2 regions of the Kineosporia succinea genome follow, and region 1 is predicted to be linked to the other one. Evidence: predicted binding sites of a transcription regulator. Region 1 holds the regulator's gene; the other holds the start of a gene.

Region 1 (15,797 bases):
CATGACCTGGCCGAGGAACGACCGGGCCACCCGCTGGGTCTGGCCGCGGCCCTTGCAGACGTCGCAGATCTCGGGCTGGGTGCCGGGCTGGCAGCAGCTGCCGCTGCAGACCGGGCAGACCACGGCGGTGTCGAGCTGCAGCTCGCGCTGACCGCCGAACGCCGCCTCGGCGAGGTCGATCTCGATCCGGATCAGGGCGTCCTGACCGCGGCGCTGACGGGGCACCGGGCCCCGTGCGCCCCCGGCGGCGCCGCCACCGAAGAAGGTCTCGAAGATGTCGGTGAAGCCGAACCCGGCCCCGAAACCGCCGTTGCCGTTGGGGTCACCCCCGGTGTCGTAGGCCTGACGCTTCTCCGTGCTGGAGAGAACCTCGTAGGCGCGGCCGACCTCCTTGAAACGCTCGGCCGCCTCCTCACTGGGGTTGACGTCCGGGTGCAGCTGACGTGCCAGCTTCCGGTACGCCTTCTTGATCTCCTCGGGGCTGGCCGTCCGGGAAACCCCGAGCACCTCGTAGTAATCGCTCACGGCGGTTGTGTTCTCTCCAGATCGGTGCAGTGAAAGAGTGCAAGGCGGTGCGGAATGCTACGGGACCCCCGGGTCTCAGGGCTCCGGGCCCCTGGCGATGCTCACGATGCCAGGATCCGGGACACGTACCGGGCGACGGCGCGTACGGCGGCCATCGTGTTCGGGTAGTCCATGCGGGTCGGGCCGAGAACGCCCAGGCGGGCGACGACCTCTCCCTGCGAGGCGTAACCGCTCGAGACGACCGATGCTTCCTGCAGGCCGATGTGAGCGGTCTCGCGGCCGATCAGCACGCCCACTCCCCCGGCGCCGTCGGCCATCTCGGTGAGCAGTTTGAGCAGCACCACGTGCTCCTCGATGGCCTCCAGCACCGGGCCGATGTTCTGCACGAAGTCCGGCCCGGAACGAGCCAGGTTGGCCGTGCCGGCCAGCACGATGCGTTCTTCGCGCTCGATGTTGAGCGAGTCCTCGAGGGCGTCGAGCACCGACCGCACCAGCGCGCGGTCGTTGTGGTCGAACTGCTCGGGCAGGCCGGCCACCAGGGCACTCACGTCGGTGAGCCGGCGCCCGGCGACGGCCTGGTTGAGCCGCCCCCGCAGCCCGGCCAACGTGTCCTCGGCGAACTCGGCCGTCATCGGCACGATGCGCTGCTCGACCCGGCCGGTGTTGGTGATGAGGATGACCAGCAGCCGCGTGGTGTCGAGCGCGACCAGCTCGACGTGCCGCACGGTGGAACGACTCAGCGACGGGTACTGCACCACCGCGACCTGACGGGTCAGCTGGGCGAGCAGGCGCACCGTGCGGTTGACCACGTCGTCCAGATCGACGGCACCGTCGAGCAGCGTCTGGATGGCCCGCTTCTCGGCCGTGGACAGCGGTTTCACACCGCTCAGCCGGTCGACGAACATGCGGTAGCCCTTGTCGGTGGGCACCCGGCCGGCGCTGGTGTGGGGCTGCGCGATGTAGCCCTCGTCTTCCAGGGCGGCCATGTCGTTGCGGATGGTGGCCGGGGAGACACCGAGTGAGTGCCGCTCGACCAGCGCTCTCGACCCGACCGGCTCCCGTGTCTCGACGTAGTCCTCGACAATGGCGCGCAGCACGGCGAGCTTGCGTTCCTCGCTCATGCCACCCACCTTTCTCCAACTCAGTCGCTGACCGTGACGGCCGGTGCGGAAACCCTGGCACTCACGCTGCCGGAGTGCCAGTTTACGTCCCCGGAGCGACCCGCGTGTGTCCCCGGCGGGTCGGCTAGGTCTCCTGGCGCCCCCTGGTTACCGTCCCGCCATGGTTCCCAGTCTGCCCAGGATGCCCGGTTCCGCGCGCGGCCCACAGGCCACAGGTGCACGAACAGGTGCATCAAAGGAGGGACGCGTGGGTGACCGGTACGCGGGGGACGTCCTGGCGAACGCCCGGGTCAAGCCGAAACTACGGGAAGAACCGGCCGTGGCCGGCCTGGTGGTCGAGGACGTGGAGACCGGCTGGGTCGGGGCCGTGGTGCGCACCGAGAAGAGCGGCGGAATGCACGTCGTGGTGCTCGAGGACCGTCGCGGTCGCACCCGGTCGTTCCCGCTCGGCCCGGGATTCTGGGTCGACGGGGTTCCCGTGGCGCTGGTCCCGCCGTCGGCCGCGGTTTCGAAGCCACCATCAGGGACGCTTCGGTCGGCTTCCGGGTCGGTGGCGGTTCGCGACCACCGGGCCCGGGTGGCCCGTGCCTCGCGCATCCTGGTCGAGGGCAAGCACGACGCCGAGCTGGTGGAGAAGATCTGGGGCCACGACCTGCGGGTCGAGGGGGTCGTGGTGGTGCCGCTGCACGGCGTCGACGACCTGGCGGACGCGGTCGCGGACTTCGGGCCCGGTCCGGGGCGGCGGCTCGGGATCCTGGTCGACCACCTGGTGGCGGGCAGCAAGGAGTGGCACGAGGCGGCCGCCGCGGCGAAGGTCTCCGGGGCCCGGGAGCACGTGCTGGTCGTGGGGCATCCGTACGTGGACGTCTGGCAGGCCGTGCGGCCGCGGGTGATCGGGGTGGACGCCTGGCCGGTGGTCCCGCGCGGTCTGCCGTGGAAGGAGGGGGTGCTGAAGGCGCTGGGCTGGCCCTACGCCGAACAGGCGGACGTGGCCGAGGGCTGGCAGCGCATCCTGGCCTCCGTGAACAGCTACGCCGACCTGGAACCGGCCCTGCTGGGGCGGGTCGAGGAACTCATCGACTTCGTCACCGGTGACGGCGAGGATCGCTGAGTGCTGCTCGCACGTTCTACGGTGTGAGCAGGAAAGGGGCATGCCATGAGCCAGCCACCGCACGACCGGCATGACCAGGGAGACCGGGACGAGGAGTCCCGGGACGCGTCTGCCCACGACGAGCACGGGCCGTCGGGCGCACCCGCCGAGGCGACCCAGTACTCGCCGATCATCCCCGGTCAGCCCCTCGACACCGGCCCCCAGCCCCAGGGACAGCCCGCCCAGTTCAGCGGCCTCAACCTCGGCGTCCAGGGGCCGGCATCGCAGTCGGCGCCGGATCCTCAAGCAGCGCAGCGCCAATCAGCACCGCAGCGATCAGCACCGCAGCAACCAGCGCCCGGGCAATCACCGACGGGCCGGCGCCAGGAGGGCGACGTGAGTCAGGGCCAGACCGGTCAGCACGAGACCGGGCCGGATCACCCCGCCGAGGGCCAGAACGCCTCCGCGTCGACGAACGGCCCGTCATGGCGTCAGGGCCAGACCTACAGCCCGGCCACCCCCGGCCAGCCGGGCACACCCACGGAAGCCGGGCAGACTCCTGGCACCGCGACGGGGCATCCGTACCCGTCCAGCGACCAGCCCGGCCAGGGCCCCAGCCAGTACGGCCAGCCCTCGTACGACGCGGGACAGTACGGCCAGCCCCCTTACCCCGCGCCTGGTTACGGCCAGCCCTCGTACGGCCAGCCCTCGCACGGCCAGCCCTCGTACGGCCCCGGCCAGAACGCTCCACAGAACTGGGCCCCTCGGCCGGGCAACGTCCCCAATCCGCCGTACGGCAACCAGTCCCCCGTCCAGCCGAACCACCCCGGAGCGCCCGCACCGTACGGCCAGCACCCCCAGCCGGGCCAGTACGGCCAGCCGAGCCAGTACGGCCGGCCCCCGACCGAGGCGGGCCAGTTCCCGACCGAGGGGGGCCAGTTCCCGACCGAGGCGGGCCAGTTCCCGACCGAGGCGGGCCAGTTCCCGACCGAGGCGGGCCAGTTCCCGAACCAGTCCGGGCCGTACTCGCCCCCGTCCGGCCAGTTCCCCGCCCCGTCCGGCCAGTTCCCCACCCAGCCGGGCCAGTTCCCCACCCAGCCCGGCCAGTTCCCCACCCCGTCCGGCCAGTTCCCCACCCAGCCCGGGCAATATCCCGCCCAGCCCGGGCAGTATCCCCAGCCGGGGCAGCAGCCGACCACGTCCGGTCAGTTCCCCAGCCACTCGGGGCAGTACGGCCAGCAGCCGGGACAGTTCCCGAACCAACCCGGCCAGCCGTCAGCCCAGACCGGTCAGTTCCCCGGCCAGGCAGGTCCCCACAACCAGCCGGGGCACTACGGCCAGTCAGATCAGTACGGCCAGCCCAGTTCACACAACGCGCCTGGTTCGTACGGCCCGCCCGGTTCTCACGGCCCGCCCGGTTCTCACGGCCAACCCGGCTCCCACGACCAGCCCGGTTCTCACGACCAGACCAGTTCTTACGGCGCACCCGGTTCCCAAGGCCAGCCCGGCTCCTACGGCGCACCCGGTTCCCATGGCCAGCCTGGTTCCTACGGCGCACCCGGTCCCCAAGGCCAGCCCGGTTCCTACGGCGCACCCGGTTCGTATGGTCCGCCCGGTTCCTACGGCCAGCCGGGACGGCCCGGCCCGCACGGCTATTCGAACAACCCCACCCAGCCCGGCCATCCCGGCGGACCCCTCAGTCAGGTCGAGGCCAATCGCTGGGCCACCGCCGCCCACGCCGGCGCGGTCTTCATGTTCGCCCCGATCGTGCCGCTGATCATCTCCGGCCTGATCTACCTGCTCTACAAGGACCGCAGCCGCTACATCCGCGAACAGGCTTTGGAAGCCATCAACTTCCAGCTCTGTGCCCTCGGCGCATTCGTGGTCGCGACCGTGCTCAGCTGGGTGTTCCTGCCCAACGGCATCGTCGCGCTGGTCTGGCTCCTGGCGGCGGTCTTCGGGCTCATCGGCGCGGCCTCCGCGTACCGCGGCGATCCGTTCCGCTACCCCTTGTCCCACCGGTTCCTGAAGTAGGGCGAAAATGGTGGACGACGTGGAGCTCCGCGTCGTCCATCATTTCGACGCACCTACGGGAGAAGGGCCCTGACCACGGCATCGGCCAGCAGACGCCCCCGGCGGGTGAGCACGACCGTGCCCTGACCGGCCGGTTCGGGCTGCACCAGCCCCTCTTCGAGCACCCCGGCCAGCAGCACCGACGGATCACCGTGCAGACCGGCATCTTTCAGCGGGAGCCCTTCGCGCAGACGTGAGCGCAGCAGCACTTCCTCGAGCTGACGGGCCTCGGGGTCGAGTACCTCGCGACCCTGCGCCGGGCTCTCCCCCGCGTCGATCCGCGCCGCATAACTGCTGGGGTGACGCACGTTCCACCACCGCACCCCACCGACGTGGGAGTGGGCGCCCGGACCGACGCCCCACCAGTCGTCCCCACGCCAGTAGGCCAGGTTGTGCTGACAGGCGTCCTGCGGGGTGCGCGCCCAGTTGCTCACCTCGTACCAGGTCAGCCCGGCGGCGGAGATGAGATCGTCGGCCAGCTCGTACTTGTCGGCCTCGTCGTCGTCATCGGGCGCCTTGACCTCACCGCGCCGCACCCGGGCCGCAAGCTTCGTGCCGTCTTCGACCACCAGCGCGTAGGCCGACAGATGATCGGGCTCGCAGGCCAGCGCGGCCTCCAGGCTGGCCCGCCAGTCGTCGAGCGATTCGCCGGGCGTGCCGTAGATCAGGTCGAGACTCACCGACAGGCCCACGTCGCGAGCCCACTTCACCACGTCCGGAACCCGTTTCGGGTCGTGCGTGCGGTCGAGCACGGCCAGCACGTGCCGCACCTGCGACTGCATACCGAACGAGACCCGGGTCACGCCGCCCGAGGCCAGCGCCGCGAGCGACTCCGGCGTCACCGAGTCGGGGTTCGCCTCGACCGTGACCTCGGCGCCGTCGACCAGGCCGAAGTTGTCGCGCACCCCGGCGACCAGCAACGCGAGGTCACCGGCCGGCAGCAGCGTGGGCGTGCCACCACCGACGAACACCGTGGACACCGGCCGCGCGGCCACACCCGCCCGCTCGAGCACGGACGACGCGAAAGACAGCTCCCGCACGGCCGTTCCGGCGTACGCCGCCTGACTCGCGCCCCCGCCCAGCTCTTTCGCCGTGTACGTGTTGAAATCGCAGTACCCGCAGCGCACCGCACAGAACGGAACGTGCAGATACACACCGAACGCCCGCTCCGCCGAACCGATCGCGGCGGACGCCGGGAGAGAACCGTCGAGCGGCGCGGGTTCGCCGTCGGGAGGGGGACCAGCCATGATGAATCAGCCTCGTCTGACGGCTTTTTCGGCCACGTGACGGATGTCCGGGTCGAGTTCGAGACCGAGCGCCGTGAAGGCGTCGATCAGCTGACGCATGTCCACCGGATCGGGACCGCGCAGGAAGTGCCCGACCGTGATGCCGTGCCCCGGGCGGAACACCACGCGGACCTCGTCACCGGCCGAGACCGGGCCTGTCTGGAGCACTCTCATGTACGCACCGGGCCGGTTGACCTGGGTGTACCGGCGCACCCAACCCTTCTCCCGCATCCGCTCGGCGAACGTGCGGCAGGGTGTACGCGGCATCGTGACCTCGAGAAGCACCTCGGGCCCGATCGCCCAGCGCTCGCCGATCTCCGCGCCGGTGACGTCGATGCCGGCCGTGCGCAGGTTCTCGCCGAACAACCCGGGCTCGATCTCCCGCTCGAGCTCGGCCGCCCACCAGGCCGCGTCCTCGTCGGCGTACGCGTACACCGCTTTGCCGCGTCCACCATGGTGTTTGCGGTCGATCTGGTCGTCCCCGGCCAGACCCAGCGGACCGATCTCCACCGGGCCGGGCACGGGACGTTTGTCGATAGCGGTCTTGTGCGCCACGACGCCCCAAGGCGCGGGCAGCAACCCGTGCACGACGGAGACCGAGCTGATCCGCCCGGTCTCCGCGACGTCCACCATGTCATGCACCCTGGAAGTCGAACCCTTACTTCTTGCGCTCGCCCGTGGGCGCGTCGCTGGAGAGCGCCGCGATGAAGGCCTCCTGGGGCACCTCGACCCGGCCGACCATCTTCATGCGCTTCTTGCCTTCCTTCTGCCGTTCGAGCAGCTTGCGCTTACGGCTGATGTCACCGCCGTAGCACTTGGCGAGAACGTCTTTCCGGATGGCACTGATGTTCTCGCGGGCGATGATGCGAGCGCCGATGGCCGCCTGGATCGGGACCTCGAACTGCTGACGCGGGATCAGCTTGCGCAGCTTGCCCGTCATCATCACGCCGTAGGAGTAGGCCTTGTCGGCGTGGACGATGGTGCTGAACGCGTCGACCGGCTCGCCCTGCAGCAGGATGTCGACCTTGACCAGGTTGGCCACCTGGTCGCCGTCGGGGTCGTAGTCGAGCGACGCGTAACCGCGGGTGCGGGACTTCAGCTGGTCGAAGAAGTCGAACACGATCTCGGCCAGCGGCAGCGTGTACCGCATCTCGACGCGGTCTTCGGAGAGGTAGTCCATGCCCCGCAGCGATCCGCGCCGTTCCTGGCACAGCTCCATGATCGCGCCGATGAACTCGGCGGGCGCCAGCATGGTCGCCTTGACGATGGGCTCGCGGACCTCGTTGATCTTGCCGCCCGGGAACTCGGACGGGTTGGTCACCGTGATCTGCGTGTTGTCGTCCATCGTGACCTCGTAGACCACGTTCGGCGCGGTCGAGATGAGGTCGAGGTTGAACTCGCGCTCGAGGCGCTCGCGCACGATCTCGAGGTGCAGCAGGCCGAGGAAGCCGCAGCGGAATCCGAAGCCCAGGGCCACGGACGACTCCGGCTCGTAGACCAGCGCGGCGTCGCTCAGCTTGAGCTTGTCGAGGGCCTCACGCAGGGGGCCGTAGTCGGAGCCGTCGATCGGGTAGAGGCCGGAGAAGACCATCGGCAGCGGCTCGCGGTAACCCTCGAGCGCCTCGGTGGCCGGCTTGGCGTAGTTGGTGACAGTGTCGCCGACCTTGGACTGGCGAACATCCTTCACACCGGTGATCAGGTAGCCCACCTCGCCCACGCCGAGGCCCTTGGTCGGCACCGGCTCGGGTGAGCTGACGCCGATCTCGAGGAGCTCGTGCTGGGTCTTGGTGGACATCAGGGTGATGCGCTCACGCGGGTGCAGCATGCCGTCGATGACCCGGACGTAGGTGACGACGCCGCGGTAGGTGTCGTACACCGAGTCGAAGATCATCGCGCGGGCCGGCGCGTTCGGGTCGCCGACCGGGGCCGGGACCTGCTTCACGATCTGGGCCAGCAACGCGTCGACGCCCATGCCGGTCTTGCCGGAGACCTTGAGGCAGTCCTCGGGCTCGCAGCCGATCAGCTTCGCCAGTTCCTCGGCGTACTTCTCGGGCTGCGCGGCGGGCAGGTCGATCTTGTTCAGCACCGGGATGATCGTGAGCTCGTTCTCCATGGCCAGGTACAGGTTGGCCAGGGTCTGGGCCTCGATGCCCTGAGCGGCGTCGACGAGGAGCACGGCGCCTTCGCAGGCGGCCAGGGACCGGGAGACCTCGTAGGTGAAGTCGACGTGGCCCGGGGTGTCGATCATGTTCAGGGCGTAGGTGACGCCCTCTTCCTCCCAGGGCATCCGCACCGCCTGGGACTTGATCGTGATGCCGCGCTCACGCTCGATGTCCATGCGGTCGAGGTACTGGGCGCGCATCTGCCGCTGATCGACGACACCGGTCAGCTGCAGCATCCGGTCGGCCAGCGTCGACTTACCGTGGTCGATGTGGGCGATGATGCTGAAGTTCCGGATCAGTTCCGGAGCGGTGGCGGACGGCTCGGGCGCCGTGTGGGCCATCGGAGACACTGCTGCGCTACCTCGATCGTCTGGCTCGTCGGACTGCTCGGACTCTCCATCGTCCCATGTCCTTCGTCCTTTCCTCGCATCGTCCCCCGTTCGCCCTCCGGTTCCCCGCCAGTTCCCCGCCGGTTCTCGGCTGGTTCTCGGCTGGTCGGGCTGAGCTTCGGACGCTGGTAACCTAGGAGGTCTGTGCGTGAGCGCCTCAGGTGCCCTAGCACTGCCGGTGTGCCTACAGACCGCTGACCAGACTTAGACGATCCGAGAGAAGAAGATCCACGTGGCTAACATCAAGTCCCAGATCAAGCGCAACCTCACCAACGAGAAGCGCCGTCTGCGCAACAAGGCCGTGAACAGCCAGCTGCGCACGGTCGTCCGCAAGACTCGTGAGGCTGTCACCGCCGGTGACGTCGCCGCTGCGACCGCCGCCCTGGCCACTGCTTCGAAGCAGCTGGACAAGGCCGCCAGCAAGGGCGTCATCCACAAGAACCAGGCTGCCAACCGCAAGTCGGCCCTGGCCCAGGCCGTGGCCAAGCTGAGCGCCTGATCTTCGCCTAACGCGATCCGGCACTTCCCTTCGTGGGGGTGCCGGATTTCGTTGTTTGGCGCGGCTTTCACCCATGATGGACGCGTCGACGCACCACCCTCCCCAGCCCACCTTCTCCGGTGGGCCTTCTCGTTCTCCGGTGGGCCTTGTCATGCTCCGGCGGGCCTTGTCACGCTCCGGCGGGCCTTGTCATGCTCCGGCGGGCCCTCTGGTGACCTACCGACGGCTCTGGGCCACCGTCAGCACGAGGCGCTCGACGGCGTAGACCGGATCCCGGCCGCCACCCTTCACCGCGGCGTCGGCCTCGGCGAGGGCCATGACCGCGCGGGCCAGTCCGTCTTCGTTCCAGCCGTTGAGTTCGCGGCGGGCGCGGTCGATCTGCCAGGGCGCCATACCCAGTGACTTGGCCATGGAGGCCGACGCGCCCCGCCCGGCCGCCGAGACCTTGGCCAGGGCACGGACTTTCATCGCGACGGCGGCGACCAGCGGGACCGGGTCCGCCCCCGTGGCCAGCGCGTGACGCAGCAGCACCAGAGCCTCTTCGGCGTGGCCGGCGACCGCGGCGTCCGCGACCTTGAAGCCGGTGACCTCGACCCGGCCGCCGAAGTAGCGCTCGACCGAGTCGACGTCGATGCGGGCGGCCTCGTCGTCGTTCATCAGCTGGGAGCAGGCGGCGGCCAGCTCGCGCAGATCGTTGCCGACGGCGTCGACCAGGGCCCGGACCGCGGCCGGGGTGATGCGCCGGTCGCCGCGACGGAACTCGTTGGTCGCGAACTCGACCTTCTCGTCGTCGCGGGTGATCGGCTGGCACGACACCTCGGGCGCGTTGGTCGCGCGGGCCGCCTCCAGCAACGGACGAGCCCTCACCACCCCCGAGTGCCGGATGATCACGCAGGCTTCCAGCGAGGGGTCTTTCAGGTAGGTCGTGACGTCGGTGACGAGTGCCTCGTTGGCCTGCTCGACGTTCTCCAGCACGACCACCTTGCCCCCGCCGAAGAGCGACGGGCTGGTGGCCACGGACAGCTTGCCGGACAGGTACCCCGCCGCCTCCATCCGCTCGACCTCGGTCTCCGGATCGGCGGCGCGGGCGGCAGCCAGCACATTGGCGACCGCGCGGTCGGCCAGCACCCCTTCGGCCCCGACCACCAGCAGGATCGGTGCCGGCTTCACCTCGTCGGGCGTGACGATCGGGTTCTTCGCCTTGGACGCCGACTTTCCCGCCGCCGCCTTCGTGCCGCCCCGTGCTCGCGAACCCGCTCCTGCTCCAGCCACGCCAACACCTTATGGCCTCGCCCGGCCGGGTCCGGGGCGGTTCGTGACCCAGGGCGGGTCCGCTCGGGCAGTGCCGTCGATTCACTTCGACGTCACCACCCTCAGGTCGCGCGGACCGCCGACCACGGCGATCTGCCCCTGTGTGTCGGTGCGGAAGGCCCGGGCCCCGACCCGCTGCAGCATCGAGAGTGCCGCCGGGGCGGGATGCCCGTAGTCGTTGTCCGCCCCGACGCCGATCAGGGCCACCCGTGGATGCAGGAAGCGGTACAGCCGCTCCTCCTGCTTCGCCGATCCGTGGTGCGAGAGAACGACCACGTCGACGTCCTGGGACGACACCGCACTGGCCGGATCTGCTGTGCTCGTCGTTTCCGTGGTCAGTGTTCGGAGCAGCGCCCGCTGTGCGTCCGGCTCCACGTCGCCCAGGGCTGCGACCCGCACACCTCTCACCTCGGCCAGCATCACCACGCTGACGTTGTTGATCTCCTCCCCCTCAGGATCACGGCCCGCCGCCAGCCCGGCCCGCACCGCGGACGCCGACGGCGGAACCAGTCGCCACCGCACCTGCCAGTCGCCCGTTCCCGCGGTGCCGCTGATGCCGCCGGTGACCGGGAGTGTGCGAGAACCGGGCGCCAGGGCCGCCACCTCCCGGGCCTGCGTGCCGGGCAGCGCGACCGGGCTCACGTAGACCGGTGGGGCGCCGCGCCCGTCGAGGGCCCCGGCGAGTCCATCGGCGTGATCGGCGTGAAAGTGGGTGACGAGCACCAGATCCAGATGGTGGACGCCCGCCCGCCTCAGGCAGCGGTCGGCCAGTTGCGGGTCGGGGCCCGCGTCGACGAGGACCGCCCGGTCGGGGCCGCTTCGGATGGCGGTCGCGGACCCCTGGCCCACCTCGCACTGGACCACGAGCCAGTCCGAGGGCGGCCCCCCGCCCGGCAGGACCGGCACCCAGCGCGGCAGCACCAGGCAGGCCCCGACCAGCACGGGTGTGGCCAGGGCCGTGCGCCAGGCACCCCGCACGAGCAACCCCGCGCAGACCAGGCTCAGGGCGGCGAACAGCGCGGACCCGGCCGGACCGTCCGGCCAGGGCAGTGCCCCGGCCGGCACGTCGGCCGCCCGGTGCGCGACGATCGCGATCCACTGGGTGGCCAGACCACCGGCCCAGGCCACCAGCGTGGCGCCGTCGGGCCAGACCAGCGAGAGCGCGGCCGCCACGACCCCCGCGATCGTGGCCGGGGCGACCGCGGCGTCGGCCAGCAGGTTCGCCGGGATCGACACCAGGCTCACCACCGGATCCAGCAGGATCGTCACCGGCGCCGTGACCACCAGCGCGGCCACCGGTACCGCGAGCGCCAGCACCGGCCCCTGCGGCCAGCGCCGCAGGCGGTACAGCCAGATCGGTACCAGGAGCAGGAGCCCGGCCGTGGCCAGCACCGACAGCGCGAACCCGAAACTCCGGGCCAGCCAGGGATCCACGCCGAGCAGGATCACCACCGTCGCCGCCAGCACCGGCGCTCCGGCCGACCGCCGGGCCACCAGAACCCCGGACACGGCCAGAACACCCATCACCGACGCCCGCAGCACGCTCGGCTCCGGCCGGGCCAGCACCACGAAACCCGCTATGACGAGGACGGTTCCGGCCGCCTGCGTTCTTCGGCCGCCCCGCAGCGCCCCGATCACGACGAACGTCACCGCCGCCAGGATCGCCACGTTGCTGCCCGAGACCGCGGTCAGATGGGTGAGACCACCGGCCTGCAGGTCGGCCGCGAGGTCTGGATCGAGGTTCGACGTGTCACCCACCACGAGCGCGGGGAGCAGACCCCGGGCGTCGGAGGGCAGACCGGCGCACGCCTCGCGCAGCCCTTCACGCAGGTGCTCCGCGAACCGCCAGGGCCAGGTGCCGGGATGGGTGATCTCCGGACCCGAGCGCACGAACGCCACCGCGACCTCCGGCTTGCCCGGGTCGGTGGGCTTCAGCTTCGCCGGCGCCCGGACCCGTTGCCCCGCAACCAGATCCCCCCACGTCCCGCTGCCGAACACCACGAGCTGGGCCGAACTGCGCAGAGTTCGCCGGGCCCCGCTTGCCTTCCCGCCGACCTCGATCCGGCTCAGCTTCAGCCGCACCAGAACGAGGGGCTCGCCGCCGAACGAGGTCGCGGTGAGCTTCTTCGGGTCGCCGGAGACCCGCCCCTCGAAGGTGACCGTGCTCTGCCGGGCCGCGGCCGCGGTCAGTGGATCTTGCTGACGGTGCATCATGCGGACGCCGGTGATCGCGGTGACCGGCGCGGTCAACGCGAGGGCGAGCAACAGGCCCGCGCCCCAGGTGACGGGGGTCGTGCGGGCGCGGTAGCGCCCGGGAGAGCGTCGGCGGCCCGGGCGGGACTCTCGCCGTCTCCGGGCGGAGGTCAGCGCCACCCGGCGCCCCCGGCGGCGCCCGGCGCGCAGATCGGTGGTCGCCACCGCCCTCGCCGCCAGACGGTCGAGATCGGCCCACAACGCCCCGGGGCGTCGCGGGAGCCGGTCGTCGAGACCCGGAGAAGGAAGAGGGTGAGGACGCCGTTCTCCGGGCACCCGGCCCCGCCGGGAACGGGAGAGGCGGCTGCCGGGAAGCGCGCGATCGGCGGGTCCTCTCCGCCGCGTCTGCTGCCGGAGGTGTGCGAGCGCGAGCAGAAGCGCCAGAAGCAGCAGGATGCTGAGCAATCCGCCCAGCGTCAGCACCACTTCGGCCGGCAGCACCAGGGCGCCCCAGGTCAGGAGCCAGGCTGCGGCCGCGCCGGGGAGCAGGCGCAGATCGGGTCGGGGACGCGACGCCGGACGCTGCGGACGGGCCGGGCGACGGGTCTCACCGGGAGCGGTGCGACGGGCTCCACCCCGGGAGAACCAGGTGCGCGCGGCCTCGTTCAGCGCCGCCCGGCGGGTCACCGGGGCCTCCGCACGGTCGTCGGCCCGACCGTCACCGCGGACACGGCCGGCGCGGCCAGCAGAGTCAGCACGGTCAACCGGGCCGGCGCAGCCCACCGGGCCGGCGCAGCCCGTCGGGTCAGGTCGCGGCGCATGTCAGACCCGGACCATCGGGCGCAGCTTCTCCATGGTGGCGTCGCCGATGCCGGAGACCTCGTTCAGATCGTCGACGGTGGTGAAACGACCGTTGGCCTGGCGCCAATCGAGGATGCGCCCGGCCAGCACCGGCCCGACGCCGGGGAGCGCGTCGAGTTCGCCGACCGTGGCCGTGTTCAGGTCGATCGGCGCTCCCGCACCGGCAGGACCACCGGTGCCACCGCTGCCGGCCGCTCCGCCGGGCCCGGCACCGGCCCCGGGCCCGGCACCGGCAGCGGTGGCTTCGTCGGGGAGCTTCTGACCGGGCTTGGGCACCAGGATCCGTTCACCGTCGACCACTTTGCGGGCCAGGTTGAGACGGCCCAGGTCGGCCCGGCCACCCGCTCCCCCGGCCGCCTCGATCGCGTCCTGCACCCGCGCGTCCGTACCCAGCGACACCACACCGGGCTTCTTGACCTGGCCGACCACGTGCACCCGCACCGACCCCACCGTGCCCACCACGGCAGGTGACGGGGACAGGTCGGGGTGAGCCGCCGCGTCCGTCATCGGCGCGACCGAGACGGAGACCGACGGAGCCGGAGGAACCGACTCACCGACCTCGGCCGACCTGTTGCGCAGCAACAGGAAACCGGCGCCGACCGCGATCACGAAGGCGAGCAGTGCCGCGGCCAGCGCGGCCCGGACCGGCACCTCCCAGCGGGCACCGCCAGGCACCCGGGAACGCACCAGCCCCTCCCTCAGATCACGCAGGGCCTGCTCGTCGTCGGCAGCACTGTGCGAGCCGGAGCGCCAGTCGGACGGCCAGGCGCCGTGCCCCTCGAAATCGTCCGGCCCGTACCCGCCGGACTCCGGGGAATCCTCGAGAAGCCGCCTCGGCCGCGGAGGTTCGTCGGATCGCATGAACCGAACCTAGGCGTCCACCATCCCCCACCCCGGCCCGCACCGGCCTCTGTGGAAAACCCCGGCTTCCTACCGGCCTGTGGAAAGCAGAAAACCGTCAGGCACCCGCCGGACGGGACACGACCACCCCGACCGCGCCCGGCCCCACGTGCGCACCGATGACCGGACCGACTTCGGTGACCGGCACGTCCCCCATCGCCGGGAGTTGTTCGCGCAACCGGTCGGCGAGCTCCTGTGCCCGCTCCGGGGCGGAGAGATGGTGCACGGCAATGCTCGTGCCCCGCCCGTCGTGCTCCCCCGGCCCGGCCGGGCTCACCTCGGCGATCGACAGCTCGAGGAGACGCGTGAGGGCCCGCTGGGTGGTGCGGACGCGCTCGAGTGGCTCCAGGCGCCCGTCGGCGAGAGCGAGGACGGGCTTGATGGTCAGCGCCGAACCCAGCAGGGCGGTCGCCGCACCGATCCGGCCTCCACGACGCAGGAACTCGAGAGTGTCGAGGTAGATGTAGATCGAGGTGTTGAGCGACCGGTGGGCGGCCGCCCGGGCGGCCTCGGCGGGACCGGCGCCCGCGGCGAGCGCGCCCACCGCGGCCTGGACTCCGAAGCCGAGGCCCATGCCGAGCGAACGGGAGTCGACGACCTCGACGGTGAAACCGTCGGCCGCCACCTCGGAGGCGGCGAGGCGGGCGGCGGCGACGGTGCCGGAGATGTCACCGGACAGGTGTACCGAGACCACGGCGGAGAAACCGCGCGCCCGTAGACGACGGTAGGTGTCGACGAAGACCTGGGGCGACGGCCGGGAGGTGGTGACCGGCCGGTCGGCCCGCAACGCCGACACCACGTCGTGGGCGTCGAAGGTGATCTCGGTGCCCGACCCGATGTCCTCGGGACGGGAGACCCCGTTCACGACGACCTGCAGGGGAACCACCGTGACGCCCAGCTCCGCGGCCAGCGCGGCCGGCAGGTAGGCGGTGGAATCGGTGACGACGGCGACAGGACCGGCCATGAACGCCGAATCTAGCGCGGATACGGCGCCGTCGGGGCGCCGCCGGGCTCAGGCCCGTGGATCACGCCTCGGAATCGGGCTTGCCCGCGGTCTCACGGACGTCGGGCGAGGAGATGTTGGCCAGCTCCTCGTCCTCCTCCTTCATCCGTGCGGCGGCCCGGCGCTTCAGCGAGCGGCGCAGGGAGAGGTCCTGGATGGCGCGTTCGAGCAGGCCCTCGAGGTCGTCGGCGTCCCACGGGACGAGGGTCGCGATGCCGGCACTGACCCGGCCCTGCCAGACCTCACGCGGCAGCTTGACCTTCTCGGCCAGGTAGGAACGGATTCGGCGTTCCATCTCCAGCGGGGAGGTGCCGGTGCCCGGGCCGATCATGACGAACTCGTCGCCGGCCCAGCGGGCGACCACGTCGGTGGCCCGGGTGGCGT
Region 2 (15,797 bases), 920 kb from region 1:
CAGGCCACCGTCGCCGATCACCGGCACACCGGCCGCACGAGCGGCGCGGGCGGCCTCCATGATCGCGGTCACCTGGGGCACCCCGACGCCGGCCACGACGCGGGTGGTGCAGATGGAACCCGGCCCGACACCGACCTTCACCCCGTCGGCCCCGGCGTCGATCAGGGCCTGCGCCCCGGCCCGGGTGGCCACGTTGCCACCGATGATGTCGACGTGCGCGGCAGCGCTGTCTTTCTTCAGGCGGGCGATCATGTCGGCCACACCGTGCGAGTGACCGTGCGCCGTGTCGACCACGACCACGTCGACACCGGCCTCGATCAGCGCCATTCCGCGCTTCCAGGCGTCATCGAAGAAGCCGATCGCCGCGCCGACCCGCAGACGACCCGCGTCGTCCTTGGTGGCGAGCGGGAACTGCTCCCTCTTGGTGTAGTCCTTCACCGTGATCAGACCGGCCAGACGACCGGCCTCGTCGACCAGCGGGAGCTTCTCGATCTTGTTCTTCGAGAGCAGGGCCATCGCGTCGTCGGGGCTGATGCCGACCGGGCCGGTGATCAGCGGCTGGCGGGTCATCACGTCGCCCACGCGGCGGCTGGAGTCGGACTCGAACCGCATGTCGCGGTTGGTGATGATGCCGACGAGCTTGCCGGCCTCGTCGACCACCGGCAGGCCGGAGACCCGGAAGTGGCCGCACAGCGCGTCGACCTCGGCGAGCGTCGCGTCTTGCGTGGTGGTCACCGGGTTGGTGACCATGCCCGCCTCCGACCGCTTGACCAGGTCGACCTGAGAGGCCTGGTCTTCGATCGAGAGGTTGCGGTGCAGGATGCCGAGGCCACCGTGGCGGGCCATGGCGATGGCCATGCGCGCCTCGGTGACGGTGTCCATCGCCGCCGACAGCAGCGGGATGGCCACCTCGACCCGGCGGCTCACCTTCGAGCGGGTGTCGGCCGAGCTGGGGATGACGTCACTCTCGCCCGGCAGGAGCAGGACGTCGTCGTAGGTGAGTCCGAGCGGCATCGCCGGGATCTCGTCGTTGGGGTTCACACTCACCAGAAAACCTTCCGCGTCGCGGCTCTTCGGCGGGGCGGGCCGGTCTTCGGGGTCATCACCGAGGCGAGGAGGTGCCCGGTGGTCCTCTGGCCAGTCCGGTGGAGCCCACCGGACGCAGTCAGAGGGTCACCGGATGCCCCGCAGCGGGGTGAGGGCCCCGGAGGCCTGCCCTGTACGGGCGACCAACGACGGTTTCGTGAGTCGTCATTCCCGTGAACACATGCTAGTCACGATCGGAGGGTGCTCTTGACACACGCCCGGTGGAGACTCATCCGCCGATACGACATCGTGAAGCCAACACGACACCGCGCGGCCGACACGACACCGCGAGGGGCCACACCCACCGCGAGGCCACACCCACCGGCACGACCCCGACGGGCAGGGCTCCTATTCCCCCGAAGCGACGTCGTCCGGTGAGGCGGCCGAGGGCACCGACGTCGGGGCCTGGGTGGCCGGGTCGGTCGGGGCCGAGGTCTGCGACGTGGGCGAGTCGTTGGCCGTGCTGCTGGGCGCGGACGACGTGGTGGGCCCGGTGCTGGTCGTCGGGGCCGTGGTGGTGGTGCTGGACGGCGGTGTGGACGCGGTGGTGCCACCGCCTCCCGAGGTCGGTGAGGCCGTGACGTCGGTGGCCGGGACGGCCGTCGGCGTACCGGTGGCCCCCGGGACGGTGGTGACCGCGTCGCCGGGCGTGGTGGCCGTGCCGACCGGGACGACGCCCGGTTCGGTGGGGTCGCCGGGCACGAGCACGGCCGCGACCGCGTCGGCCGTCACCATCAGGTCGGACTTCTTGTCGTCGGGAAGGTCGGCCAGGATCGCCTGGGCCTTCTGGTAGTGCTCACGCGCGGCGTCGGGATCGGTCGCGGCCAGACTGGCGGCGAGCTCGAGCTCCTTCTGCGCGTCTTTCCGGTCGTAGCCGGAGGAGTCGATGCCGGGCAGTTTGGCCATCACCCGGCCGACCCCGTCGAGCGGGGCCATCGGGTCGCCGGCCACGGCGGCGCTCACGCCACCACCCAGCACCACCATGACGGCGATCGACGCGGCGGCCACCGGGGCCGAGACCTTGCTCGCGGCCACCTGCCAGCGCCGCCGCCGGCTGCTGCGGGCAGCGGTGATCGGCACCGCAGCGACCGGGACGTCCGGGGCCGCGTCGGTGAGGTCGATGGTTTCCGGGGCAGCCCCGGCCGACACGTCAGCGGTCACCGAGGGCCCGTCGATGTACAGCGGGCGCCCCGCCAGCACCTCGACCAGCCGGGCCATCGCGTTGTCCGCGCCGGCCTCGGCATCGATCTCGGTGAGCAGCGTGTTCAGCGCCATCGCCGTCGGGTCGAGCAGGTCCTGCTCGGACGCGTCGCGCGCCGCCAGCCGGTCGAGCAGCGCGTCGGTGGCGGTCAGCTCGGAAAGGTCGGCGGTCGGCGGTTCCTGACCGGTGTCGTCCTGGGGCGGGGTGGGGGTGCTCATGCCGTCTCCGTCGCGGGAACGTCGATCATGCTCCGCAGGCGCTGCATGGCCCGGTGCTGGGCAACCCTGACCGCCCCCGCGGTCATACCGAGGGCGCGGCCGGTCTCGTCCGCCGACATCCCGACCGCCACGCGAAGAACGAGCAGTTCGCGCAACTGGTCGGGCAGCCGGTTCAGGAGTTCCCGCACCTGCTGCGCGTCACCGGCCCGTTCGGCCAGCTCCTCCGGCCCGGCGGCGGTCTCCGGGGTCTCCGGGACCTCCGCCACCGGAACGGCAGCTCGGTAGAAGGCCCGCTGTGCATCAGCCACCTTGTTGGCCGCGATGCGGTAGACGAACGCCTCGAACGGACGTCCCTCGTCCCGGTAGCGACTCAGCGCCGAAAGCACAGCGATGCAAACCTCCTGCGCAACATCGTCCGCCGTGTGCTCCCCGCCGGGCATGCGGGAGAGCCTGGCGCGGCAGTAACGCCGAACCATCTGGTGGACGAGTTTGAGCAATCGTTCAGTGGCCACGTCGTCACCCTGGACGGCGCGGGACGACAGCTCCTGGAAGTTATCTGCGTCGTCCGGTTGAGACATCGCGGCATGAGGCTTCGGCGTTACACCTACGGCATTCTCCTTGCCGCCCCGGACGGCCATTACTTCACCGTATCAGGCCCCAGCGGAACCCCACTGCCACCGCCTGGGCCCGGTCTGCGGCCCCCATCTTGCGGAAAAGCCTACGGGCGTGGGTCTTCACCGTGTCCTCGGAGAGGTACAGCTCTTTGCCGATCTCGGCGTTGCTGCGACCACGGCTCATTCCGGTGAGCACCTGCATCTCACGCTCGGTGAGGGGCGGGGCCGACACGTTCGCGTCGTTGCTACGGGGGGCCGGGACCGTTCGCCGGGCCAGGCCGTCGCTCAGGGCGTAGACCACCGTTGCCGCCACCTCCTCCCGGGACGCGTCCTTGACCAGATAGCCGCGGGCACCCCCGGCCACCGACCGAGCCACGCCGTCGGCGTCCTCAGCCATGGTCACCATAACCACGATCGCCTCCGGATGGCGGGAGAGCAGACGTCGCGCCGCCTCCACACCACCGATTCCCGGCATCCGCACGTCCATCAGCACCAGTGAAGGCCGCTCGACGGGCCATCGGGCCAGTGCCTCTTCACCCGAGGAGGCGTCCACGACGCGGGTGATGCCGGGAACTGAGGAGAGTGCCCTGTGCAAGGTCTCCCTGACCAGCGCAGAGTCATCGCACACCAGTACCGTCGCCACAGATCCACCTCACGAAACTTGGCATCCCCCATCCGTGGGAGATGTCCCTGGTCCAAGGTTTCGACACCGGGGGGCCGGACTTGAGTCCGGAGGTGGATCATTGGCCGCCGCCGGTGCGTCCCGGGGGCGGTTCCCGGCGTGTCCGGCCGCGTTGGGGCGGTGTCCGGCTGATGGAGGACGCGTCGGCACCCGTTGGATCTCTCGGCCCACCCGGGGCGCGGGAAGAGGCGGCGACGGCTGAGGATCAGCTGTCAGAGGGGGACTGCGGCGGTGCCGGCCGGGCTCAGTTGTGGAGCCCGCGCAGCACCTCGTCGATCGCCTCGATCAGCGAACCGGCGGTGCGGGCGGAGGCCGGGATGGTGTCGGGCCGCCAGCCCGGGCCGGCCAGGATCACAGTGGGCGCGGGACGCTGACGGCGCAGTACCTGCGAGTCGGCGGCGTCGGCCCCGGGCATCCGGGCGAACAGCACGATCACCGAGGGACCGGTGCGGCGCACCGACGAGGCCAGGGCGTGCGGCGGCAGCCCGGTGCCGAGCATCCGGGTCGGCACCTCGTGCTCGGCCAGCGCGGCGGCCAGCGCGTGCAGCGGCATCGAGTGGTAGTCGGAGTCGGCGCAGGCCAGCAGCACCATCGGGGAGTTGCGGGTGATACGGACGTTGACCGCGACATTGCGCAGCACCCCGAGGATCACCTCGGAGAAGGCGTGCTCGACGTCGATGCCCTCGCCGGAGACCCGGACACGCTCACCCAGGGCCCGCAGCACCGGCATGATCATCGTGTCCCAGGTGGGCACGACGCCCTGCCGGCGGATGCTCTCGTTCAGCAGCCGGTGCGTCTCGAACGAGTCGAGCGACATCGCGGCCCGGGCCAGGCCACGGCTCGCCGCGGTGCCGTCGGGCAGGGCCACGACCCGGCCCCCACCGGAGGTGCTGCTGCGCGAGGTCTCGACCGACCGGAGCATGCCCGGCCAGTCGTCGGCCAGCTGCTCGGTGCGCTGCGGGTCGCCCGCCTCGGCCTCGAAACCGTCGACGCCCAGGCCGGTCAGGTCGAGCTCGTCGTCGGGGTGCTCCTCGACCGTCCGGGGAGCCCGGCCGCGAGCCGACCACGCCGACGAGTCGGGCAGGCTGTAGTCGGCGGACAGCTCGACCTCGTCGAGGCCGCCGTCGGGCGTCGTCTCGTCGAGGAAGGAGCCCGGCGGGTACCGGTCTTCTCCCTGCGGGTAGTCGCGGGGCTGGCGCCGGGCCGGGTTCTCGGTCACGCCGCCCAGGCCCGGGGCGAGCGTCGAGGCGTCGAAGCCCTCGGCGGGGGTGAACTCGTTGTCGGGCTGGACCGGACGGCCCTCGGGGGTGAGCGCGGTGGCGAGCGCGATCTTCGCGGCGTCGCTCGGGGCCACACCCTCCAGGGTGAGCCGGCGCATGACCATGAGCCGGGCCACGTCGGCCGGCGAGTAGCGGCGGTGGGCGCCGGCGGTGTGCGCCGACGGACCGAGGCCGTATCTGCGGTCCCAGGTGCGCAGCGTGGGCGGCGCGACACCGAGGCGCCGGGCCACGGCTGCCACGGTGAGGGTCGGCGAGGGGGGCGTAGAGATCGCCTCCGTCACCTCGTTCCGACCTTTGACGGGCTCTTCAGCTCCGGCCCCGGCCTGCCGAGACGTTTCTGACACTTCACCCGCCCCCTGGCACTAGAGAAACAGACACTAACCCACAACGCCTCCTCGTGCCGCCTGAGCCGAACAAGCGGTGAACCGATGCACCACGAACAGCCGCCGAAGCGTTGATCTTTACGTCGTCAACCGCTTCAAAGGTAGTTCACCGAGGCGTCAAGCGCGCCCCGAGGCGGACCGATGCACTCGTTGTCAGGACTGGCGAACCCCTCGAACACCCGGCACCACCACGACAACACCCGACACCTCAAGGCCTCGAGCACGGGGTCAGGCTCTTCGAATCGGAATGGTGTGTCCATGATGGCTGAGATCTCTCGTCTTCCCGGGCCCGTTGCCGACCTGTGGGAGTGGCAGCTGGAAGGCGCCTGCCGCACAGCTGACCCGCGGGTCTTCTTCCACCCCGAGGGTGAGCGCGGCCCGGCCCGCCGCCAGCGCGACGTGGCGGCGAAATCCGTCTGCGCCCGCTGCCCGGTACTGGACCAGTGCCGCGAGCACGCCCTGCAGGTGCGGGAACCGTACGGGGTCTGGGGCGGCATGACCGAGGACGAGCGCGAGAGCACCTACTGCGGCGAACGCGACTCCTCGCTCGCCGCGAGCTGAGACGAAGAAGCCCGGCCCCCTGGGGGACCGGGCTTCTCTCAGATCACCTGATCAGTGGCCGTGACCGTGGCCGTGACCGGCCGCGGGCTCCTCGACCGGCTCCGGCTTGTCCACGACCAGCGTGTCGGTGGTGAGCACCATCGACGCGATGGACGCGGCGTTGCGCAGGGCCGAGCGGGTGACCTTGACCGGGTCGATGATGCCCTTGGCGAGCAGGTCGCCGTACTCCTGGGCAGCCGCGTCGAAACCGGTGCCGACGCCGCCCTGACGGACCTTGTCGACCACGACGTAGCCCTCGAGACCGGCGTTCTCGGCGATCCAGCGCAGCGGCTCGGAGGCGGCGCGGCGGATGATGGCGACACCCGTCGCCTCGTCACCCGTCAGGCCCAGGTTGTCGTCCAGCACCGAGACGGCGTGGATGAGGGCCGAGCCACCGCCGGAGACGATGCCCTCCTCGATGGCCGCGCGGGTCGCCGAGACGGCGTCCTCGATGCGGTGCTTCTTCTCCTTGAGCTCGACCTCGGTGTGGGCCCCGACGCGGATGACGCAGACGCCACCGCCGAGCTTGGCCAGGCGCTCCTGGAGCTTCTCGCGGTCCCAGTCCGAGTCGGTGCGCTCGATCTCGGCGCGGATCTGCTGGATCCGGCCCTCGACCTCGCTGCGCTCGCCGGCGCCCTCGATGATCGTGGTGTCGTCCTTGGTGATGACGACGCGACGGGCGTGGCCGAGCTCCTCGAGACCGATCTGGTCGAGCTTCAGGCCGATCTCCGGGCTGATCACCTGACCGCCGGTGAGCACGGCGATGTCCTGCAGGGTGGCCTTGCGGCGGTCACCGAAGCCGGGGGCCTTCACGGCGGCGGCGGTGAACGTGCCCTTGATCTTGTTCACGACCAGGGTCGACAGCGCCTCGCCGTCGACGTCCTCGGCCAGGATCAGCAGCGGCTTGCCGGCCTGCAGCACCTTCTCGAGCAGCGGGAGCAGCTCGGAGATGGAGGAGATCTTGTTCTGGTGGATCAGGATGTAGGCGTCCTCGAGGACGGCCTCCATGCGCTCCGTGTCGGTGACGAAGTACGGCGACAGGTAGCCCTTGTCGAACTGCATGCCCTCGGTGAAGTCGAGCTCCATCGCGGTCGAGGAGGACTCCTCGACGGTGATGACGCCGTCCTTGCCGACCTTGTCGAACGCGTCGGCGATGAGGGCGCCGACGCCCGCGTCCTGGGCGGAGATGGTCGCGACGTGCGCGATCTCTTCCTTGCCCTCGATCTCGCGGGCGGTGTCGAGCAGCTTGGTGCTGACGGCCTCGACGGCCGCGTCGATGCCGCGCTTCAGGCTCGACGGGGCGGCGCCGGCGGCCACGTTGCGCAGGCCTTCCTTCACCATCGCCTGGGCCAGGACGGTCGCGGTGGTGGTGCCGTCACCCGCGACGTCGTTGGTCTTGGTGGCGACCTCCTTGGCGAGCTGAGCGCCCAGGTTCTCGTAGGGGTCGTCCAGCTCCACCTCCTTGGCGATGGTCACACCGTCGTTGGTGATGGTGGGGGCGCCCCACTTCTTGTCGATGACGACGTTGCGGCCACGCGGGCCGAGCGTCACCTTGACGGCGTTGGCGAGAGCGTCGACGCCGCGCTCGAGGGAGCGACGCGCGGAGTCGTCGAACGACAGGGTCTTTGCCATTGCGTGAGTCCCTTGGGTGAAGGTGTGCTTTGGGTTCTAGAACTGCACACGCCCCGGCCGCCACGAAGGCAGACCGGGGCGGGAGCAACGATCAACGGGTCTGCGGTGAGCAGCCCGTCAGATCACTTCTCGATGATCGCGAGCACGTCACGGGCCGAGAGGATGAGGAACTCCTCGCCCGAGTACTTGACCTCGGTGCCGCCGTACTTGCTGTAGAGCACGGTGTCGCCGACCTTGACGTCGAGCGGGATCCGCTTGGCGCCTTCGTCGTCGAACCGGCCGGGACCGACCGCCAGGACCTCGCCCTCCTGGGGCTTCTCCTTGGCGGTGTCCGGGATGACGAGACCAGAAGCCGTCGTCTGCTCCGCGTCCAGCGGCTTGACGACGATGCGGTCCTCGAGCGGCTTGATGGAGACCGACACTGGCGGACCTCCCCTTCTCCGAACGGCGATGAAAATACAAGGACTGTGGTCCAGCGGGGACATCGACCGTCGTCGCGGGTGCCGATCGCGGCCCTGCTGAGAGTGGTGGTGCTGGCAATCTCACGAGGAGAGTGCCAGGTTCGAATCTAGAGCGCTCGTTAGCACTCGGTCAACCCGAGTGCCAAAGGTGTCGCACCTTCAGCCGGTCGGCGGAAGGAGTCTCGCACCGTGGGAGAATTCCCCGGTGGACCTGACCGGAATCGCGACGCTGCTGACCCAGGACGGATGGGCTCTGCTGGAGTCCCTCCCCCAGTACGACGAGGCCACCGCGATGTCTCTGGGCGAGCAGCTGCGGCGCGACGGGCACCCGAACGACATGGTGGCCGCCGCCCTCACCCAGTCCCGGCTGCGCTCCGCCGCCCGCGCCAAGTTCGGCCCGTTCGCCGAGGGCATGCTGTTCACGCCGACCGGCCTCGAGCAGGCCACCCGGCTGCCCGTGGCCGCCCGCCACGCCCAGCGTTTCGCCGCCGCCGACGTGAAGCGCGTGGGCGACCTGGGCTGCGGCATCGGGGCCGACTCGATGGCGCTCGCCACGCTCGACCGGGAGGTCGTGGCGGTGGAGAAAGACGAGGTCACGGCGGCCCTGGCCACGGTCAACCTGCGGCACTGGCCGGAGGCCGTGGTGCGCCACGAAGACGCCATGACCACCCGCATCGACGACCTCGACGGCGCCTTCCTCGACCCCGCGCGTCGCGAGGCCTCGGGCAAGCGGCTGCTCGACCCGCGCACCGGCAACCCGCCGCTGTCGTTCGTCCGCGAACTCGCCGGCCGTCTGCCGGCGGTCGGCATGAAAACCGCACCGGGCGTCCCCCATCACATGGTTCCCGACGACACCGAGGCGCAGTGGGTCTCGGTGGACGGCGACGTGGTCGAGTGCGGCCTGTGGTTCGGCACGGTGCGCCGCGAGGGCGTGCGCCGCAGCGCGCTGGTGCTCGACTCGGCCGGGGGCGGCGCCGAGCTCAACGACAGCTCGATGGCCGACACGGTGCCCGCCGAGGTCGGCAAGGTGGGCCAGTTCCTCTACGAGCCCGACGGCGCCGTGATCCGCGCCGGGCTGGTCGCGGCCGTGGCCAACCAGCTCGGCGGGCGGCTCATCGACCCGACCATCGCCTACGTCACCGCCGACCGCATCGAGCACAACCCGCTGGCCAAGGTCTACGCCGTCGACGACGTGTTCGGTTTCCAGCTGAAGACGCTGCGCACCTACCTGCGTGACCGGGGCGTCGGGCGCATCACGATCAAGAAGCGCGGCACCGCGGTCGAGCCCGAGCAGCTGCGCCGTCAGCTGCGGCTGGCCGGCCCGAACGAGGCCACGATCGTGCTCACCCGGGTCGCCGGGCGTCAGTCGGTCATCGTGGTGCGGCCCTACAAGCAGAACTGAAGATCAACGGGGGACGCGCCGGTGGCCCGGGTGCCCCGGGCCGCCGACCAGGTCGTCCCCCGTGTCGGGTGAAGTGTCACGCCTGCACCAGCGTCACCGGCATCGAGCTGTCGGCCGGCAGCGTCAGGTCGGACGGCACCTTGCCCGTCTGCACCATGCGAGCGCCCAGCGCGGCCACCATGGCGCCGTTGTCGGTGCAGAGCTTGGGCCGGGGCACGCGCAGCGTGATGCCCGCCTTGTCGCACCGCTCCTGGGCCATCACCCGCAGCCGCGAGTTGGCCGCCACTCCCCCGCCGATCAGCAGGTGCTCCACGCCGTTCTCCTGGCACGCGAGCACCGCCTTGCGGGTCAGCACGTCGGCCACGGCCTCCTGGAACGAGGCCGAGACGTCGTTCACCGGCACCGGTTCGCCGGCCGCCTCCCGGGCCTCGACCCAGCGCGCCACGGCGGTCTTCAGGCCGGAGAACGAGAAGTCGAAGCGATGCTCGCGCATGTCGTGCGCGGCACTCAGGCCCCGCGGGAACCGGATCGAGGCCGGATCCCCCTCGCGGGCGGCCTTGTCGATCAGCGGACCGCCCGGGAAGCCCAGGCCGAGCAGCCGGGCGACCTTGTCGAAGGCCTCACCGGCGGCGTCGTCGATGGTGCGGCCCAGGGGCTGCACGTCGTAGCTGACGTCGGGCACGTAGAGCAGTGACGAGTGGCCGCCCGACACCAGCATCGCCACGGCCGGCTCGGGCAGCGGGCCGTGCTCGATGATGTCGACGGCCACGTGCGCGGCCAGGTGGTTCACGCCGTACAGCGGCTTGCCCAGCGCGAGCGCCAGGGCCTTGGCCGCGGCCACGCCCACCATCAGCGCACCGGAAAGACCGGGGCCCGAGGTGACGGCGATCGCGTCGAGGTCGTTCAGGGTGACGCCGGCGTCGGCGCAGGCGCGGCGCAGGGTCGGCACCATCGCCTCGAGATGCGCCCGGCTGGCGACCTCGGGCACCACCCCGCCGAACCGGGCGTGCGACTCGACCGAGGAGGCCACCGCGTCGGCCAGCAGCGTGCCGCCGCGCACGATGCCGACGCCGGTCTCGTCGCAGGAGGTCTCCAGGCCGAGGACGAGGGGTTCGTCGGTCACGGGGTCGCACCTTCTTCACTGTGGTCGATGGGGCGCCTGCGCATGATCCAGGCGTCGATGTCCCCGGGTTGGTAGTAGCGGTGCCGCACGGCGATCCGCTCGAACCCGCTGCGCTCGTAAAGCCGGACGGCGGAGGCGTTGTCGGCCCTCACCTCGAGCAGCAGGGTGGTGGCGCCGCGCTCGCGGGCCGTCTCGGTCAGGGCCCCGAGCAGGGCCCGGCCGAGGCCCTGCCCCTGGGCCGCGGGGGCCACCGCGATCGTCTGCACGTCGGCCTCCGCACCCGGCGCGAACAGCCCGGCGTAGCCCAGGATCTCGCCCTCCGACTCGGCCACCACGTACCAGCGGGTCTCGGGGTGGGCCAGCTCGGACCAGAACATCTCGGCGGTCCACGCGGTGTCGCCGAAGAGCTCGCGCTCCAGCGGCATCAGGGCCTCGACGTCCCACCAGCGCAGGGGACGCATCACTTCAGCACGCGTTTACGGGCGATGTTGGCCTCGGCGTCGGGGCGGCGCAGGTACAGCGGCTCGGGCGGCAGCACGAAACGCGCTCCCAGGCGGGCGAGCCCGGCGAGCGCCCCGGCGGACGGGTCGAGCGGGCTGCCGAACGGCTCCCCCAGGGCGTCGGGGTACAGCACCGCGCCACGCCCCGCGACCGGCAGGCCGCCCAGCTCGAGATCCGCGGGAAGGCTGACCTCGGGCAACCCCGACCGCACGGGCACCCGCACCCCGTCGATCTCGGTGACCTCGTAGCGGGCCCAGTAGACCTCGCGGCGCCGGGCGTCCATGGCGGCGACGAACGGGCCGTCCTGCCCCGCCTGCACCGCCTGGAGGGCGACCGCGTCGAGACTGCAGACACCGTGCACGGGCAGGTCGAGCGCGTAGCCCAGCACCACCGCGGTGACCAGGCCGACCCGCAGCCCGGTGAACGGGCCGGGCCCGACGCCGGCGACGACCCCGGTCAGGTCGGCGCGGGTGGCGCCGGCGTCACCGAGCACGGCCTCGATCAGCGGGGTGAGCTGCTCGGCGTGTTTCCCGGTCTGCTCACCGGCACGCTCGGCCACCACCCGGACGCCGTCGTGCAGGGCGACCGAGACCGTGGCGGACGCCGTGTCCAGGGCCAGGGTGAGCTCGTCGGTCATCGTTCTCTCGAATCTCTACAGGGACGGGAGGTCGACACCGGCCCAGCGGGGGCCGAAGCCACGAAGTCTCACGGTGCGGGGCTCGTCGCCGATGCTCTCCGGGTCGTCCGGCCCGTTGGCGCCGCGCGGGCGCTCGAGGCGGACCTCCAGCCGGTCGGCGGCCAGGCCCTCGACCAGGCCCTCGCCCCACTCGACCACGGTGACCGACTCGGACAGGTCGGCGTCCAGGTCGAGATCGTCGACCTCGGACAGGGTCTCGAGCCGGTAGGCGTCGACGTGCACCAGCGGCGGGCCGGCCTGCGTCGGCGGATGGACCCGGGCAATCACGAAGGTCGGGCTGGTGATGTCGCCCCGCACCCGCAACCGGGCGCCGATGCCCTGGGTCAGCGTGGTCTTGCCCGCTCCCAGGTCACCGGTCAGCACCAGCAGGTCGCCGGGGCGCAGTCGCGCGGCGATCAGCTCGCCGAGCTCGCGCATGTCGGCTGCTGCCGGTACGACGGATGTGACGGTCACGGCCGGTTCGTCGACGGTTCCGGCCGGGTCGGCACGGTGCGCCCCACTCACCTGTGACCTCCTCCTCGTTCGCCGGGCGCGCGGTGGTGTCCGTCGCGCCGATCACGTACGGGAGTCACGGTACGGCGTCCCCAGCCCCGCCGACGACTCGGCCGCCGGTCACGGGCCGTCGCGGCCGCGTCGGAGAGCAGTTCCAGCAGGTAGGTGTTGACCAGCTCCGGGTACTCCAGCGGCAGCAGGTGGCCCGCGTCACGCACCACCACGTACTCCACGTCGCTCAGTCCGGCCACGATCTCGTCGCTGTGGGCGCGCGGGATCAGCATGTCGTCCTCCCCGGCCATCACCAGCAGCTCGTGGCCGTCGAGCACCGCGAGCGCGGCCCGTTTGTCGTGCGCGCCGAGTCCGGGCAGGAAGTCGGAGATGACCTCCATGCGGGTGCGCGCGATCAGGCCGGACGAGAACCGGGCCAGTTCGGACGGCACCGGTGACGCGAACGAGTACCGGCGCACCAGGATGCTTTCCAGGTCGCTGCCGAGCCGGCGGCCGTGCGCGACCAGCCCGGGCTGCCGGGCCAGCAGGCGCGCCGCGGTCGGGGCCACCGTCATCAGGGCGCGGCCCAGGCCGGACAGGCCGAGGTCGAGCGCGCCGAGACCGCCTGCGCTGGTGCAGAACAGGCCGACGCCGACCACCCGTTCCGCGAAGAGACCGGGCCGCTGCTCGGCCAGGGCCATCACGGTCATGCCGCCCATCGAGTGCCCGAGCAGCACCAGCGGGCCGTCGGGGGCGACCTCGTCGATGACCGCGGCCAGGTCGTGACCGATCTGGTCGATCGTCGAGGAGCCCGGCCGGCCGGTGCCCGAGCGGCCGTGCCCGCGCTGGTCCCAGAGCACCAGGCGGCAGTGCCCGCGCAGGGCCAGTCGCTGGTAGTGCCAGGCGTCGAGGCTCAGCGAGTACCCGTGCGTGAGGACGACGGTGAGAGGCGGCTTCCGGCCTCCGGTGCGCGGGGTGGGCACATCGCCGTCGGTGAGCCGGTTCACCGCGGGGTCGTCGGCCCAGGCCGGGTCGTACTCGTCGACCTCGACGTGCAGGGGCACGTCGCCGCTCATCACCAGGCGTGGATCCCCGCGCAGCGCGCCGAGTTCCGGGCCGCCGCGGCCGTCGGTGGTAGCAGGCCCGGTGTGCCGGGCGAGCCGGGTGCGCGCGGTGGCCCGGCTCCAGATCGAAGGGGTGGACGCGTCGGGGTCACCGACCGCCTCCGGCTCCGGGCCGACGCGGGCGCCTTCACCGGACCCGTTCCCGTTCTGCCCTCCCCGCCGGTCCGGGCCACTCGGCCCGGCCAACCCGGGCAGCCCGGGAAGCCCCCGGGAGGACGCCATCCGCTCGGCGGCCAGGCCGATCACCGCGCCGACCCCGGTCGCGGCCAGGCCCACCCCGAAGGCGAGCGCCGTTCGTTCCGGCCGCCACCCTCTGTCGGTGGTGTCGTTGCCCAGCGGGTCGACGATCTTGGGGCCGCGCCCGGGCCGGCGCCGGTCCGGGCCCGCCCGACCGGCCTCGCCCGGGGAGCCGGCCCTGCCCTTGAAGTCCGCCTCGCCCGGGGAGCCGGCCCTGCCCTTGAAGCCCGCCTTGCCCCTGGAGCCGCGCCCCGTCGAACCGGCCCGCGCCGAGGCGCCGGCCGCGCCACCCGCGCCGGCCGCCCGGCCCGGCCTCGGCTTCCCTGCCGCTGACTTCTCTGATCCCGCCATCGAACTGCTTCTTACCGGCCCGCCGACCCGATGTACAGACGCGGCACCCGGGCACTCAGCCGGGTGACGATCTCGTAGCTGATCGTGCCCGCCGCCAGCGCCCAGTCCTGGGCCGTCGGCTCACCCGGGGCACCGCCGAACAGCACCGCGACGTCACCCTCGCGCACCCGGCCGACGCCCTCCCCGGCCAGGTCGACCACCACCTGGTCCATGCAGACGCGCCCGGCGATGTGGAACGTGTGCCCGGCCAGTTGCACCGGCCCGGCACTGCTGGCGTGCCGCGGGATGCCGTCGCCGTAGCCCAGCGGCACGATCGCGACCTCGGTGTCGGTGCTCGTGACGTAGGTGTGCCCGTACGAGACTCCCTGCCCGGCGGGCACCGCCTTCACGTTGGAGACCCGGCCGAGCAGGGTCATGGCCGGACGCAGCCCGGTCTCGCCGGTGGCGCCGGGCGCCGGGTCGAGCCCGTAGACCGCCAGGCCCGGGCGCACCAGGTCGAAGTGCGCGTCGGGGTTGGTGAGGGTGGCGGCCGAGTTGGCGATGTGCCGGACCTCGAACCGGGCCCCGGCCTGCTCGGCCACCTCGAGCGCGGCCCGGAAGGCGGCCAGCTGCAACTCGTTGACCGGGTTGGCGGGTGCGTCCGACTCGACGAAGTGGGAGAACGCGCCGACCACCGAGACCAGGCCGTCCGCCTGCAGTTTCAGGGCGTCTTCGACCAGCTGGGGCCAGTCGGCGAGGGTGCAGCCGTTGCGGTTGAGACCGGTGTCGACCTTGAGCTGCACCCGGGCGGCCCGGCCCTGATCGCGGGCGGCCGCGGCGATCTCGGCCAGGGCCCAGGGGGCGCTGACGCCGATGTCGACGTGATGCTCGATCGCGGCGGCGAACTGGTCGCCGGGCACCGTCAGCCACGACAGCACGGGCACGGTGATGCCCGCCGCCCGCAGCTGCAGCGCCTCGGAGATCTGGGCGGTGCCGAGCCACGAGGCGCCACCGGCGAGCGCGGCGCGGGCCGAGGGCAGCAGGCCGTGCCCGTAGGCGTCGGCCTTGACCACGGCCATGACCGCGGCGGTGGGGGCGAGACCCCGCAGCACGCGGACGTTGGCCGCGATCGCGTCGAGGTCGACCACCGCCGCGGAGGGCAGGCCGGGAGGAAGACTCACAGCACCGCTGCTGATTTCAGCCTGGCTGATGCCGGACGGTCCGGCGGCTTCGGGCACGCTCATAACCGCTGATTGTCGCAGGCAGGGCGGATGCCCGCCGCCCCTGGCTTTTCACCCTCGTTGTGATCAGCCTGACGCGACCACCGGGAGAGGCGGGCCCGATCAGCGGCCGGACCCGACCGTGGGCAGGGGCCCGGGCACCACCCGGAGACGTATCACCCGGCGGGAGAAGCCTCGGGAGGCGGCCGTGAGCGTGCGCGCCCGAGCCGCCACGCCACGCGTCCCCCAAGGTTTGCGGTGTTCTCCAGTGCCGCAGCAACTTCAGTGCCGCAGCAACTTCGCCACCGTCGCCGGCACCTGAGAGGCCACGTCCAGACTCACGATCGGCCCTCCCCCCGACGCCGCGGCTGCCGCCTTCCCGTGCACGAACGCCGCCACGCTCCCCGCGTCGAACGGGCTCAGCCCACTCGCCAGCAACGCCCCCGCGATCCCGGCCAGCACGTCCCCGGCCCCCGCCGTCGCCAGCCACGACGGCGCCTCGGCCTGACTGCGCGCGTGCCCG

Evidence for each region. The regulator HrcA, encoded in region 1, represses chaperone genes, less so after heat shock. The targets are predictions, from matches to a motif close to GNTNGCACTCGGNNNNNCCGAGTGCNANC.
Region 2: a site for HrcA is predicted at 8,276-8,304, ahead of groES (co-chaperone GroES). Genes of this name have one in related genera too.

Annotation. Positions count from the first base shown of each region.
Region 1 is NZ_JAUSQZ010000001.1:4,311,364-4,327,160, reverse strand. It holds gene dnaJ (molecular chaperone DnaJ) at 1-525, opposite strand, end outside; gene hrcA (heat-inducible transcriptional repressor HrcA) at 627-1,646, opposite strand; gene J2S57_RS18660 (DUF3097 domain-containing protein) at 1,894-2,757, shown strand; gene J2S57_RS18655 (magnetosome magnetite crystal formation protein family) at 2,803-4,770, shown strand; gene hemW (radical SAM family heme chaperone HemW) at 4,824-6,056, opposite strand; gene J2S57_RS18645 (MOSC domain-containing protein) at 6,063-6,728, opposite strand; gene lepA (translation elongation factor 4) at 6,754-8,598, opposite strand; gene rpsT (30S ribosomal protein S20) at 8,879-9,145, shown strand; gene holA (DNA polymerase III subunit delta) at 9,362-10,417, opposite strand; gene J2S57_RS18625 (ComEC/Rec2 family competence protein) at 10,499-13,336, opposite strand; gene J2S57_RS18620 (ComEA family DNA-binding protein) at 13,472-14,371, opposite strand; gene J2S57_RS18615 (DegV family protein) at 14,469-15,374, opposite strand; gene J2S57_RS18610 (GGDEF domain-containing protein) at 15,436-15,797, opposite strand, start outside.
Region 2 is NZ_JAUSQZ010000001.1:3,394,937-3,410,733, reverse strand. It holds gene guaB (IMP dehydrogenase) at 1-1,014, opposite strand, end outside; gene J2S57_RS14990 (hypothetical protein) at 1,435-2,505, opposite strand; gene shbA (RNA polymerase sigma factor ShbA) at 2,502-3,143, opposite strand; gene J2S57_RS14980 (response regulator transcription factor) at 3,148-3,762, opposite strand; gene J2S57_RS35525 (MerR family transcriptional regulator) at 4,046-5,362, opposite strand; gene J2S57_RS14970 (WhiB family transcriptional regulator) at 5,726-6,025, shown strand; gene groL (chaperonin GroEL) at 6,077-7,696, opposite strand; gene groES (co-chaperone GroES) at 7,819-8,118, opposite strand; gene J2S57_RS14955 (THUMP-like domain-containing protein) at 8,363-9,559, shown strand; gene tsaD (tRNA (adenosine(37)-N6)-threonylcarbamoyltransferase complex transferase subunit TsaD) at 9,636-10,682, opposite strand; gene rimI (ribosomal protein S18-alanine N-acetyltransferase) at 10,679-11,143, opposite strand; gene tsaB (tRNA (adenosine(37)-N6)-threonylcarbamoyltransferase complex dimerization subunit type 1 TsaB) at 11,143-11,820, opposite strand; gene tsaE (tRNA (adenosine(37)-N6)-threonylcarbamoyltransferase complex ATPase subunit type 1 TsaE) at 11,836-12,384, opposite strand; gene J2S57_RS14930 (alpha/beta fold hydrolase) at 12,381-14,075, opposite strand; gene alr (alanine racemase) at 14,087-15,298, opposite strand; gene J2S57_RS14920 (NAD(P)H-hydrate epimerase) at 15,557-15,797, opposite strand, start outside.